Regions from separate parts of the Micromonospora sp. NPDC049089 genome, predicted to be linked through region 2. Evidence: riboswitches for the same ligand, from Rfam matches in the RefSeq annotation. Region 2 holds a riboswitch; the other holds the start of a gene.
What was found. Region 2 has a riboswitch for cobalamin ahead of AB0B48_RS19690 (acyl-CoA thioesterase). Riboswitches for the same ligand answer to the same signal wherever they lie in the genome.
Positions count from the first base shown of each region.

Region 1: linked by a shared signal. The riboswitch ahead of AB0B48_RS15620 (ribonucleoside-diphosphate reductase subunit alpha) and the one ahead of AB0B48_RS19690 (acyl-CoA thioesterase) in region 2 are both predicted to bind cobalamin.

Region 1 is NZ_JBEZEH010000077.1:20,057-27,165, reverse strand. Features, by position in the region: gene AB0B48_RS15630 (FadR/GntR family transcriptional regulator) at 1-371, opposite strand, end outside; gene AB0B48_RS15625 (enolase C-terminal domain-like protein) at 379-1,776, opposite strand; cobalamin riboswitch at 2,209-2,426, shown strand; gene AB0B48_RS15620 (ribonucleoside-diphosphate reductase subunit alpha) at 2,619-4,961, shown strand; gene AB0B48_RS15615 (ribonucleotide-diphosphate reductase subunit beta) at 5,018-6,013, shown strand; gene AB0B48_RS15610 (N-acetyltransferase family protein) at 6,191-6,688, shown strand; gene AB0B48_RS15605 (TraR/DksA C4-type zinc finger protein) at 6,714-7,067, opposite strand.
Region 2 is NZ_JBEZEH010000112.1:871-7,979, forward strand. Features, by position in the region: gene AB0B48_RS19685 (copper resistance protein CopC) at 1-1,955, opposite strand, end outside; cobalamin riboswitch at 2,077-2,294, shown strand; gene AB0B48_RS19690 (acyl-CoA thioesterase) at 2,424-2,936, shown strand; gene AB0B48_RS19695 (hypothetical protein) at 3,045-3,440, shown strand; gene AB0B48_RS19700 (helix-turn-helix domain-containing protein) at 3,666-4,646, shown strand; gene AB0B48_RS19705 (DUF6355 family natural product biosynthesis protein) at 4,915-5,241, shown strand; partial or broken gene AB0B48_RS19710 (IS5/IS1182 family transposase) at 5,273-5,356, opposite strand; gene AB0B48_RS19715 (cellulose binding domain-containing protein) at 6,149-7,109, shown strand, end outside.

The DNA.
Region 1 (7,109 bases), on a different contig from region 2:
AGCAGGTCACCCGCCTGGGCCAGGGCCTCGTCGGTGATCCTGGTCGCCGCCAGGCAGGCGGCCTCGCACTCCAGCAGCCGGCGGACGGTGTGGATGTGCCGGGGGTCGCCCTGGCCCTGGAAGTCGACCACGAAATTCATCGGGGCCAGCAGCTGTGGCGCGTCGAGGTTGGTGACGTAGGTGCCGTCGCCCTGACGGATGTTGACGATCCCCAGGATCGACAGGGCCGACATCCCCTCGCGCAGGGAACCTCGCGAGACGCCGAGCTGCTCGGCGAGGTCCTTCTCGATGGGCAACCGGTCCCCGGGCCGGAACTGCCCTTCGAGGATCATCCGTTTGATGCCGTTGACCACTTCGTCGGTGCGAGACATGATCCCCCTAGCGGCCGGCGGGGGTGGCCTTCCCACCCGCGATCACGTACGCCGCCTCCGGAGATGACACGGTAGTCGGGTCTGTCGCCGCCCAGTAGTGGCCGTCGGGGAAACGGTAGAGCGCCACCGACTCCTGACGCATCCGGGTGGAGTAGCCGGGCTGGCTGGGCAGGACGTATCCGCTGCCGGAACCGGTGTCGCGGATGATGCAGGGATCGGTGAAGTGCTCGTGCAGGTGGTCGACGAACTCGGTGACCCGGTTGGTGAGGTCCCCCGAGATCGCGACGTAGTCGAGCACCGACACGTGTTGGACCATCTCGCACAGCCCGACACCGCCCGCGTGCGGGCACACCGGGACGTTGAACTTCGCGGCGAGCAGCAGCACGGCGACGATCTCGTTGATGCTGGCCAACCTGCCGGTGTCGAGCTGGCAGAAGTCGATGGCCTCGGCCTGGAAGAGCTGCTTGAACATCACCCGGTTGTGGCAGTGTTCGCCGGTGGCGACGCCGATCGGAGCGACGGCGCGGCGGACGGCCGCGTGGCCCAGGATGTCGTCAGGGCTGGTCGGCTCCTCGATCCACAGTGGCGTGAAGCGGGCGAGGGCGGTGACCCACTCGATGGCCTGACCGACGTCCCACACCTGGTTGGCGTCGATCATCAGGTTGCGATCCGGGCCGAGGATCTCCCGTGCGATGGCGCATCGGCGGATGTCGTCGTCGAGGTTGGCGCCCACCTTGAGCTTGACGTAGCCGTAGCCGGTGTCGACCGCCTCCTGGCACAGTCGGCGCAGCTTGTCGTCGCCGTAGCCGAGCCAGCCCGCCGATGTGGTGTAGGCGGGGTAGCCGGTCCGGTCGAGTTCGGCGAGGCGGGCGGCCTTCGTGCTCTCCTTGGCCCGCAGGATGGCCAGTGCCTCGTCGCGGGTCAGCGCGTCGGACAGGTAGCGCAGGTCCGCGATGTCGACGAGTTGCTCGGGGGTCATGTCGACGAGCAGCCGCCACAGCGGTTTGTCGGCGACCCGGGCGACCAGGTCCCACGACGCGTTCAACACGGCGGCGAGGGACAGGTGGACGACGCCCTTCTCGGGGCCGAGCCACCGCAGTTGCGAGTCGGAGGTGAGCAGGCGGTAGACCGCGCCCATGTCCGCTGCCATCGTTGCCACGTCCTGGCCCACGAGGAGCTGTGCCTGGTGGACTGCCGCCGCCGCGACGATGTCGTTGCCTCGGCCGATGGTGAAGGTCAGGCCGTGCCCCGCGAGTGGCGCGCCCACGCCGTCGACGCCGTCGGTGTGCAGGACGACGTAGGCCGCCGAGTAGTCGCCGTCCTTGTTCATGGCGTCTGACCCGTCAGCGGTCAGGGAGGTGGGGAAGCGGACGTCTTCGACGGTGACGGCAGTGATCTGCGGCATGCGCTCCTCGCCCGGCTAGGCTAAAGATCAGATGATCACTGGGAGTATACGGAGGGCCGCTCCGGCACGTCAACGTTGTCGATCACCTCGGGCGTGCAGACATATGATGTTTGCCCTCTCGGGTCGCGCCGCCTTGACTCCGATCATGCCGGTTGGCGGGCGAAGGTGACGCGCGCGGCGGACCCTGGAGATTGGATGTTCCGGCCCGTCGCGAGGTATCGACGACGACGTATGGGCCTGGTCTCCAGTGCTGTGGCCTCGATACGTCAAATCTTTGTCGAATGTCGACACCCGTGCGCAGAGCCTCGTCTCCGGTGCCCGGCATCGGTCGGCCGCAGTGTGCTCCCGGGGGTTGGTGACGATGGTCACCGCATCGCCGTCGACACGCCCGAGACCGACATGTGGGGTGTGACAACGGCTGCGTCCCTATATATGGTGTCGAACGCAGCTGGTTCGGCCGCTCATCCGGTGCGGTTCGAGGCAACAGGGAACCCGGTGGAAATCCGGGACTGTCCCGCAGCGGTGAGTGGGAACGACAGCCGTCATCAGCACTGGGCCACCATCGGCCTGGGAAGCGACGGCCAGTAGGAGACCGGCGAGCCCGGTCGTGCCCGCGAGTCCGAAGACCTGCCAGCGCGCCGCGTACCCGCACCCGGGTGGGCGGCGGTCCGAGGCCGCGTGGGACGGCTGACGCCACCTGACCCACGCCGGGGCCGGCGTGGCGTCCGTCGGTGTCTGTCTCCTCGCGTCCGGGCCACCAGGTCTCGAACTCCGAGGAGCGAGTGGTGACAGTCACCGAGGTAGTCCCGGCCAGCGGCGACGCGACAGTGCGGCGGACGCCGATGCAGGTCCGCAAGCGTGACGGCGGCACCGAACCCGTGGACGTGAACAAGATCGTCCGGGCGGTCGAGCGGTGGGCCGACGACCTGACCGACGTCGACCCGTTGCGGGTGGCCACCCGCACCATCAGCGGCCTCTACGACGGCGCGACCACTGCCGAACTCGACCGGCTGTCCATCCAGACCGCCGCCGAGATGATCGGTGAGGAGCCGCAGTACTCGCGTCTGGCCGCGCGGCTGCTGGCCGGCTACGTCGACAAGGAGGTGCGGCGACAGGGCATCACCTCGTTCAGCGCGGCGATCCGGGTCGGCCACGCCGAGGGCCTCATCGGTGACGACACCGCCGCGTTCGTCGCCACACACGCCGCGACGCTCGACCACGCCATCGACCCGGACGGCGACCGCCGGTTCGAGTATTTCGGCCTGCGCACTGTGTGCGACCGCTACCTGTTGCGCCACCCCACCAGCCGACTGGTGCTGGAGACCCCGCAGTACTGGCTGCTGCGGGTGGCCTGCGGCCTGTCCCGGACGGCGGACGAGGCGGTGGACTTCTACCGGCTGATGTCCAGCCTGGCCTACCTGCCCAGCTCACCGACCTTGTTCAACTCCGGCACCCGGCACACCCAGATGTCCTCCTGCTACCTGGTCGACTCTCCGCTCGACGAGCTGGACTCGATCTACGCCCGGTACGCCCAGGTCGCCAACCTGTCCAAGTTCGCCGGGGGCATCGGCATCGCGTACTCCCGGGTCCGCTCCCGGGGCGCGCTGATCCGGGGCACGAACGGGCAGTCCAACGGGATCGTGCCGTGGCTGCGCACGCTGGACGCGAGCGTCGCCGCGGTCAACCAGGGTGGCCGACGCAAGGGCGCTGCCTGCGTCTACCTGGAGCCGTGGCACCCGGACATCGAGGAGTTCCTGCAACTGCGGGACAACACCGGCGAGGACGCCCGCCGCACCCACAACCTGAACCTGGCCAACTGGGTGCCGGACGAGTTCATGCGCCGGGTCGAGGCCGACGAGCTGTGGTCGCTGTTCGACCCGCAGGAGGTGCCCGAGCTGCCCGACCTGTGGGGGGAGCGGTTCGACGCCGCGTACCGGCAGGCCGAGGCGCAGGGCCGCTACGTGCGGCAGGTCCCGGCCCGGGAGCTGTACGGGAAGATGATGCGGACCCTCGCCCAGACCGGCAACGGCTGGATGACCTTCAAGGACGCGTCGAACCGGCTCTGCAACCAGACCGCCGAGCCGGGCAACGTGGTGCACCTGTCCAACCTCTGCACCGAGATCGTCGAGGTGTCCAGTGACGCCGAGACGGCCGTGTGCAACCTCGGCTCGGTGAACCTCGCCGCCCACCTCACCGCCGACGGCATCGACTGGGAGCGGCTGCGCGCCACGGTGCGGACCGCTGTGACCTTCCTCGACCGGGTCATCGACATCAACTACTACCCGACCGCGCAGGCGGCGGCGAGCAACCCCCGCTGGCGGCCCGTCGGGCTCGGGCTGATGGGCCTTCAGGACGCCTTCTTCGCGCTGCGGCTGCCGTTCGACTCGCCGGCCGCCCGCGAGCTGTCCACCCGGATCAGCGAGGAGCTGTACCTGACCGCGCTGGAGACCTCCGCCGACCTGGCGCGCGACTTCGGCGCCCATCCGGCGTACCCGCAGACCCGGGCCGCGCGAGGCCAGCTCCAGCCCGACCTGTGGGGTGTCGAGGGTACGCAGACCGCGCGGTGGGACGCGCTGCGCGAGCGGGTCGAGGCGTACGGGCTGCGCAACTCGCTGCTGGTGGCGGTCGCGCCGACCGCCACCATCGCCTCGGTCGCCGGGTGCTACGAGTGCATCGAGCCGCAGGTGTCCAACCTGTTCAAGCGCGAGACCCTGTCGGGGGAGTTCCTCCAGGTCAACACCGCTCTGGTACGCGAGCTGAAGGCCCGCGGTCTGTGGACCGAGCGGATCCGTTCGGCGATCAAGCGGGCGGAGGGGTCGGTGCAGGACATCGCCGAGTTGCCGGTCGGCGTACGGGAACTGTTCCGCACCGCGTGGGAGCTGCCGCAGCGGGCGCTGATCGACCTGGCCGCAGCCCGCGCCCCGTTCATCGACCAGTCCCAGTCGCTGAACCTGTTCCTGGCCGCGCCGACCATCGGCAAGCTCTCCTCGATGTACCTCTACGCCTGGAAGGCCGGGCTGAAGACCACCTACTACCTGCGCTCGCGGCCCGCGACGCGGATCCAGCAGGCCACCGTCAGCGCCGTCGCACCCGTCGCGCCAGTCGCTCTCGCGTCCGTGGCCCTCGACGCCGACGCGCTGGCCTGCTCGCTGGAGAACCCCGAGTCGTGCGAGGCCTGCCAGTGACCCTCGCCGACGCCGCCACGACCGACGCCAGCACCACCGACACGAGGACCACGCACATGCTGCTCGACCCCGGGATGGACCTCACTCTCCGCCCGATGCGTTACCCGCACTTCTTCGACCGGTTCCGCGACGCGATCCGCAACACCTGGACCGTCGAGGAGGTCGACCTGCACGCCGACCTCGCCGACCTGGACAGGTTGTCGCCGGCCGAACGGCACCTGGTCAGCCGCCTGGTGGCGTTCTTCGCCACCGGTGACACAATCGTCGCCAACAACCTGGTGCTCAACCTCTACCAGCACGTCAACAGCCCGGAGGGTCGCCTCTACCTGTCCCGCCAACTGTTCGAGGAGGCCGTGCACGTCCAGTTCTATCTCAACCTGCTCGACACGTACGTGCCCGACGAGACGGAGCGCTTCGAGGCCTTCGCGGCCATCGAGAACATCCCCTCGATCCGTCGTAAGGCCGAGTTCTGCTTCCGGTGGATCGACTCTCTCAGCGACCTGCGGGAGCTGCGGTCCCGCGAGGACCGGCGCACGTTCCTGCTCAACCTCATCTGCTTCGCCGCCTGCATCGAGGGGTTGTTCTTCTACGGCGCGTTCGCCTACGTCTACTTCCTACGTTCCCGTGGTTTGCTGCACGGTCTCGCCTCGGGCACCAACTGGGTGTTCCGCGACGAGTCCATGCACATGGCGTTCGCGTTCGACGTCGTCGACACCGTGCGCGCCGAGGAGCCGGACCTGTTCGACGACGACCTCGCCGACCAGGTTCGCCGGATGCTCACCGAGGCGGTCGAGTGTGAGGTGCAGTTCGCCGAGGACCTGGTGGGCCACGGCGTGCCCGGTCTGACATTGGCCGACATGCGGGAGTACCTCCAGCACGTCGCCGACCGCCGCCTCGCCCAGCTCGGCATCGCGCCGCACTACGGGTCGAACAACCCGTTCGGCTTCATGGAGTTGCAGGACGTGCAGGAGCTGTCCAACTTCTTCGAGCGGCGGGTGTCGGCGTACCAGGTCGGGGTGACCGGCACCGTCGCCTTCGACGACGACTTCTAACGACCTCGGTCCCTGCGCTTCCGTTGATCAGGTGATGAAAAGTAGCTTGGAGACGACCTCAACAGCTACTTCTCATCCCCTGATCACGGATGTGGCCCGTTCAGCTGTGAACCTGTGAGTAAGTCAGGCAAGCAAGCCGAGACGGGGGTGGTCGCGTGCCCGGAAAGGAACGTGCTGATGGTCGACATCACCGTGCGGCCCATGACCGACGCCGACGCCGACCGGGTCCTGGCGATCTACCAGGCCGGCCTGGACACCGGTGACGCCAGTTTCGAGGTCACCGCGCCGGGCTGGGCGGTGTTCAGCGCCGCTCGGCTGAGCGGGCACCGGTTCGTGGCCGTCGACCCGGGTGGAACGGTGCTTGGCTGGGTCGCCGTCTCGCCGACCTCGACCCGCGCGGTGTACGCCGGTGTGGTGGAGCACTCCGTGTACGTCGACCCGGCCGCCCAGGGCCGTGGGATCGCCCGACTGCTGCTGGACGCGTTGATCACCTCCACCGAGGCCGACGGCGTCTGGACGATCCAGTCCGGGGTCTTTCCGGAGAACACCGCCAGCCTGGCGCTGCACCAGCGTGCCGGATTCCGGGTCATCGGCGTCCGTGAGCGGGTTGGTCGCCACCACGGACGCTGGCGCGACGTCATTCTGTTGGAACGGCGCAGCCCCACCATCGCCTGAGAAGTCCGCCGGTCGGCGGCGGCTGTCACCGTCGGGCGGCGCAGGCCACACACGTACGTGCTGACGGGCGGGCAGCCAGCCGTGCGGCGGGAATCGGGCGGCCACAGCCCTCGCACACGCCGTAGCTGCCGTCGTCGACCCGTCGCAGCGCGACGTCCAGCTCGGCCAGGCGTCGGCGGGTGGCGTCCAGGACGGCCGTGAGCTGCGCGCGTTCGAAGGCGATCGTGCTGCCCTCGGGGTCGTGCTCGTCATCGGCGTTGGACGAGCGGGACGCCTCGAAGAGGCTCCGGAGGTCGCCGTCCAGGGCGGTGGCCTGGGCCTCGGTCTGCTCGCGCAGTCGCAGCAGCTCCTCGCGGACCGCGCTGGAATCCCTGTTCATGGCCTCTCCACAGTACCTGGGGGATGACAGCTGTCACATCAC
Region 2 (7,109 bases):
CCCTCACGAACCACCACCAGGTGCCCGTACGCGGCAAGGTATCGCTCCAGCTGCGCGGGCGTGGCCGTGTCGGCGCTGGCGACCTGGAAGTGGATCGGTGCCGTCACCCCCACGGTCGGGGTGCCGGTCATCGACACCGTGTACGGACCAGCCGTCGCCTGCGCCTGTGCCGGCGGCAGCGCGGTCGGGGTGTGCGCGCCGGGCACTGTGTGGTCGACGCCCAGCACGAGCGGCAGCGGCGTGCCGTTGGCAGCGGTGACGGAGAAGTCGGCGTAGACGCGGTAGCCGCCGGGTCGGGCCAGCGTCATGGGGACGCTCCAGGTGCCGTCGGGTGCCATCGTCGGGTGCAGGTGCTGGTAACCGGTCAGGTCACGGCCCACGACGATCATGTGCAACGGCTTGTCGTGGACGACCGCGAAGCGGGTCGCCGGCTGCCGGTCGGTGCCGACGATGCGGAAGCGGTAGTCGGCGCGTACCCCGGCGGGTTGGGTTCGTTCCAGCGGTTGCAGCGTGTACCCGCCGGCGCTGACGGTCGTCCCGGTGGCAAGCGTCTCGCCCGTTGCGCCGTCGCCCCGGTGCGTGTGCGGTCCGGTGCCCGCCGGGTGTTGGTGTCCGTCGGCCGCGGACCCTGCCGGGCCGGAGGCGGGCGGACCGCCCGCCGGTTGCCGGGCGGTGTTGGCGGCCGGGCCCTCGTTGCCGCTGACGCGCGCCAACCCGAACCCGCCGAGCAGGGCCAGCACCAGGGTACCGACGAACAGTGCCAGGCTGGTGTTGCTCAGCCGGGACCCGGGCGTCGCCGTGGCGAGATCCGGGTCGGGCGATGCCCCGGAGTCGACGGGCGGTCGACTGTCCGTCGTGGCGAGGGCTTTCGCGTCCTCACCGGTCGGAGGTGGATCGACAGCGACGCCGGTCCGGGCCACGACGACGGCGGTGTCCTTACGCGCGGCCGGCACGGTGCTGGGTCGCCGCTTACCGTCCGAGGTCTGCGTACCGCTGCCGGTCGCCGCGAGGCTCCTGTCTGCGACGGTCCTGCCACCGACCTCTCTGCCGCCGCCGGTCCTGGCAACGGCGGGCTTGCTACCAGCGCCCTTGGCGCCGGTGGCCTTGGCGTTGGCGATCCTGGTGCCGGCGGTCCTGGTCGCGGGACGGGTGCCGGCGCCGCGTCGAGCGGATGTCGCCGACGCGGTACGGCCCCGGCCGGCGGGCCTGCCGGTGGGGGTCGTCCTCCGACGCCAGACGACGAATCCGGCCGCCGCGGCCGCCGCGGCGACCACCGCCAGGCCGACCCACGTGACCGCTCCGGGGCCGCTCTCGTCAGTCGATCCGGTCGGCGCAGCCGCTGCCGCGGACGGTGGAACCGCCGTCTCGGCAGCGACTGTCGGCACCGCCGACGCCTGCCCGGACGACCCGTGTTGCTCGGCGGTGGCCAACAGCGCCGGATCCGGCTGGGTCGACGGCGGGCTCCACCCCTTGGGCGCCGCCGTCACCGGCCCGTCGTAGCGGAAGGTCAAGGTGCCGCGTACGGGGTCGCCGTCCGAGGCGACCGACAGGTAGCTCACCGAGTACTGGCCCTTGGCCGGCAGGTGCGCGACCGCCACCGTCGCGGGGAACCCGGTCGTGTACTCGCGTGGCTCGAACTGGCCGTTGACCAGGAAGTACTCGCGCACCGGCTTGTCCAAGGGCTTGGGCTCCCCGTACGACCAGCCATTGTCGACCCGGATGCCACCCGGCGCGGTGATAGTGAAGAACGCGTTGGCAGCGGCCTTCTCGGTGAAGAACAGCTGCACCGACGTCAACGGCTCGCGCACGGTTGCGCCGCTCGCCGGTGTGGACATCGCGAGGGTCCCGTGAGCTGCGGCGGGCTGGGCGGACGCGAGGAGAGCGACCGCCGAGGCGAGGAGGAGCGCGAGGAGGCCCGAGACCACCCGCCCAGGAATCTGAGGGTGACGACGCATCTGAATATCCTCACTGGGCGGAGACTTTTTACAAGAGGTGACGAACTTTTTCCTCACATGGCTAAAGCCGAACACCTCCCGGGTGGTCGGCCGGGCTGAGGGGCCGTCGCTCCTGGCCAGCTATGCTCCCGGTGGCGCTGGTTCGCCCGGTCGTGAGCTGGCCGGGCGTCGTAAGAGGGAACCCGGTGGGAATCCGGGGCTGCCCCGCAGCGGTGAGTGGGAACGACCGCCGTCATCAGCACTGGGCCAGTGGCCTGGGAAGCGACGGCCAGTAGGGGACCGGCGTGGAGCCGGTCGGGCCCGCGAGTCCGAAGACCTGCCCGCGCCGCGTACACGACCGTGTGCGCTGCCGTCGGCCTCGCGGGTGGGCTGAGCGGGTGACGTGCCGGGGCGGTGTGCGCCGGTGTGTCCTCGTCAGCGTGTGCCCGTGTTCCGGCGGTGTGGTTTCCCGAGGGACGGACTACCGCTGTGCACGACACCACCACGATCGCCGGCCGAGCGCCGTCGGCGTCGCACCTGACCCTGTCGCAGATCATGGACCAGCACCACACCAACCTGATGGGTACGGTCCACGGCGGCCGGATCCTCAACCTCATCGACTCGGTGGCCGGGGTGGTCGCCGCCCGCCACTCCGACGGGCCGGCGGTGACCGCCGCGATCGACGAGACCGCATTCCTGCGCGCGGTGCGGGTCGGCGACGTCGTGCACGTCGACGCCCGGATCACCTGGGCCGGTCGCAGCTCGATGGAGGTGGCGGTCAAGGTGACCGCCGACCGGTGGGACCGGGCGGTGCCGCCCACCGACGTGGCCACCGCTCACCTGGTCATGGTCGCGATCGACGACGACGGCCAGCCTCGAACGGTGCCGCCGCTGCTACCGGAGACCGACGGTGACCGGCGGCGGTACCGGGAGGCGGAGATCCGCCGGAAGCACCGGCTGGCGCTGCGGCGCGCGCTGCTCGACGGTGCCGAAGACGACTGACCCGTGCGCGGTGCGCCCGTCGCGGCGCCGGCGCGGTCCGAGGAACCCGCCCCGCCGTCGATCTGCTCGGATAGCGTCCACGTGAAGTCTCGATCACGGAGAGTGGGAATGCTTAGCCTGGACCTTGCCGGCGTCGTGGCGGCTGTCGGCGCGGAGGTGACCGACTTCGAGCCGGGGGACGAGGTGTACGGGCTGTGCGGGGGCGTCGGCAACCTGCAGGGCTCGCTGGCCGAGTACGCCGCCGTGGACGCCCGACTGCTGGCCCGCAAGCCGAACGCACTCTCGATGCGGGAGGCCGCCGTGTTGCCCTTGGCGGCGGTCACCTCTTGGGAGGGGCTGGTCGACCGGGCCGGACTCCGCGCCGGGCAGAAGGTCCTGGTGCACGGCGGTGCCGGCGCTGTGGGATACGTGGGCGTGCAGCTTGCCCAGGCGCGCGGCGCCGAGGCATACGCCACGGGCGGGCCGACGAGCATGCGGGTGATCGAGAGCCTGGGCGCCGGGTAAGACAGCACAGCGAGGCTCCCGGTTGGGGCATCGGATCTTGGTCGACTGCTGTCTTGCCGGGAGCCACGTCCTATGTCGACACACGCTGCCTGCCACCCATCGCGACCAGGCCCATCACGATGAAAAGCCCTCAATGCCTGACCGGCACCATAACCTCGCAACGCCGTTATATCGACGCCAAGCTATCGTGATCTGACCCCGGCAGCGACAGCGCGAAGGTGAGTCATGGACGTAGTCAGCACCACCGAGGTCCCGGTTGAAGACGGGTTCGCCTTCTGGCGCGAGGTAAACTCGAAGCTCTGGGTGCCCTACGATTTACGCTGTGATTCGCAGTGGGAGCCCGGATTTCGGGCTCAGGTCGGAATCAGCGAGTTCGGTCCCGTGCAGGCGACATTAATGACCACGATGCCGCACTCGGTCCACCGCACTCCCAAGCTCATTCGGCAGGCCGATCCCGAGGTGTTCAAGCTGGGTTGCCTTGTGCGCGGTGGCGGCATGATCACGCAAGACGGCCAGCGCACAGATTTCGGCGTGGGGGACCTGATACTGTATGACACTTCCCGGCCCTACCTGGCCGAATTCACCCCGGATGTGCCAGTTAGTCAGCTGCTGCTCCTGCGCTTCCCGCGCTTGTTGCTGCCGTTGCCCCCTTGGGAGTTGCGGCGCCTGAGCGCAGTTCGCATCCCTGGCGCCCAAGGCGTCGGCGCGTTATCTTCACAATTCCTGCTGCACCTTGCCCGGCACATGGACGAACTCAGTCCGTTGGACGCCGCCCGGCTGTCCACCCTCACCATTGACGTGTTGACAGCGGCACTGGCCAACGCGCTGGACGTCCAAAGCGCGGTGCCCTCCCACACCCGACGGCGAGCGTTGATGGCTCAGATCCACGCCTTCGTCCGAGCGAATCTGGGCGATCCACGCCTGACGCCGGACGCGATTGCCGCAGCGCATCACATCTCGTTGCGATACCTGCACAAGCTGTTCCACGAGGAAGGGCACACGGTCGCCGGCTGGGTCCGCGAGCGTCGCCTGGAGCAGTGCCGACGCGACCTCGCCAACCCCCAACTAGGCGCGCGCCCGATCCACGCGATCGCCGCCCAGTGGGGGTTCACCAGCCCGGCGCACTTCAGCCAGGCGTTCCGCAGCGCCTACGGTCTTTCGCCACGCCAGTTCCGCGAGCAGTGCGCAAGAGTACGCGCAGACTAAAGACTTGTGCGCTTACCAGTAACGACAGAACCGGCTGTGGACTGCACTCTTAGCTCAGGAAGTCGCTCAGTCAGGGTTGATCTGATTCCGGCTTACGGAAGAAGGTTCACCTGAGCGTGTTACATCGATGCGTGTTTTCGCGATGGAAGGAGCGCGAGGAAGTACGTCGATCACTTCATGCAGCCAGCAGCATCATCTAAGCCGCAGCGGCGGCTGACAGGAGACCATTGTGAAGATGTGGTACAGAACGGCGTTTCGGATCTCGGCAGTGACCGCGATCCTCGGCGCACTCACCCTGTCCGGGACCGTGGCACAGGCAAGTCCGGGCGCCGGCTCCCGCCTGTCCCAACCCGAAACCACCGCGGTTTCGGAGCAGGCCAAGCCCGGCAGCGAGGACTTCGCCGCGCAGGTTTGCGGCTACTACGAAGACGCGGTGACGGCCTGGTACAACCACTGCGGGAACACCCATGTGATCATCTACGTCGACGCGACGTGGCCCCGCAACGACTGGAGCTGGTGCATCGGCCCGGGAACGTGGGACATCGGCGGCGCCAACGCCGTATCCAACGCCTGGTACTCGGGTCAGACTTGTTGAACCGCCAGCCAAGCGCTGCGCGATTCTCCACCTGCGTTCGGTGGTTGCGGATCAGGTCAGCGAGGCACATGAGGGTGCGGTCGGACAGGGGAATCGCGGCAGGGTAGGACAACAGCGAGGCTTCCGGTTGGAGCATCGGATCTTGGGTCGACTGCTGTCTTGCCGGGAGCCTCGCCCTACGTCGATCCCTGCCCCCACCCCACCGCCGTGACCAGCCCCGTCACGATGAATAGGGCTGATTCAACATCGCGCTCGCCCTCAGCAACATCGGTGCTGTCAGATCGCGCCTCGGCCAACACGGCATCGCGGCGCGCTACCTGAGAGTTTCACTGGGACTCGTGGGCCAGCTGGGCATGAGATTCGGGACAGTCTTCTCGTTCAACGAGCTGGGAGGGGTGTTCCGAGAGCTGCAGCAACTGAGCGGAGCGCAGAAACAGCATGAATTTGCAATGACCGCCGCCAGAAACCACGGTGAAAAACACAACGAAGCGGCCGGACGCAGCGGGGACAGGGCCCCGCCCGAGCCACCGTGGCCATCGGAACCACTGGGCTCTGTGACTCGTACGCTGACTGATGGCCGTCGGTCTGGTGATCTGCCCACTCGCCGGTCCACATTGCGAGGTCGCGTACCCGGCGCTCGGTTTTCTGCCGGGACGTGGCCGCCCACTTCGTTGCGTTATTTGACGCGAAGTCGTCCAGGACCTGGCGGTCAGTCGCGGTCCAGGCGGGAAGCTGCGCTATCCACTCTTCTGCCTGCTCGGCGCTGTGGCCGCTACCGATCAGCCATGGGCGGGCTGTCCGTTGTCCTGCCGGCGGCAGGACTGCCGTGCGTGCCTTGACAGGAAGGCGGAGCAGCAGGACAGTCGACATATTCATAGACGTTCAACTATTTACGGCGAGGTGTGCCATGCGGAAGTCGCTGACTGCTGTGGCCGCCATCGCTGTTGCCATGGTCGCGATGATGACCGCGATCTCACACGCCAGTGCGGCGAACGCGGCGGCCGGGTGTCGGGTGCACTACGTCGTCACCAGCCAGTGGACCGGTGGCTTCCACGCCGACATCGCGGTCACCAACTTGGGTGACCTGGTCAACGGGTGGACGCTGCGGTTCGCGTTCCCTGCAGTCGACCAGCGGCTCACGCAAACCTGGAGCGCCACCTGGGCCCAGGCGGGCCAGCAGGTCAGCGCGACCAATCTGGGCTGGAACGCGACCCTGGGCACCAATGGCTCCGCGAACATCGGTTTCGTTGGCGCCTGGTCGGGCAGCAACCCCATACCGGCGTCGTTCACGCTCAACGGCGTCACGTGCACCGGCGGCGTCCTGCCCAGCGTGACGCCGACCCGGACGACCACACCGCCGGTCGCTGACTGGCCGGCGATCGTCACCTGGCTCAGCCCGACCGCCGGCGCGGTGTACACCACGCCGGGAACCGTCCCGCTGGCGGCGACCGCGACCGTGGGAGGCGGACACAGCATCACGTCGGTGTCGTTCCGGGTGGACGGCGTCACGGCGGCCCGGGGGGTGAGGACGACCGGTGACCGGTACGAGGCGCTGTGGACCCCACCGATCGGGGAGCCCGGCACCAGCACCACCTTCGTGCTGTACGTCTCGGCCGGCACCGACCAGTCGCTGTCTGGCGCTGCGCCGCCGTTGCTGGTCACGGTGGTGACGCCGGCGTCCACCGGCACCAACCACCCGCCGGCGGTGGCGTTGAGCACCCCCGGCGGGCAGACCTACTTCCTCGAGCCGACGACCGTCACGCTGGTCGCCGACATCGCCGACACCGATCCCGAGGACCTCGTCAGCCGGGTGGAGTTGTACCTCGGCGCGACCCGGCTGGCCGTGATGCCGACCAACAGCGGACAGC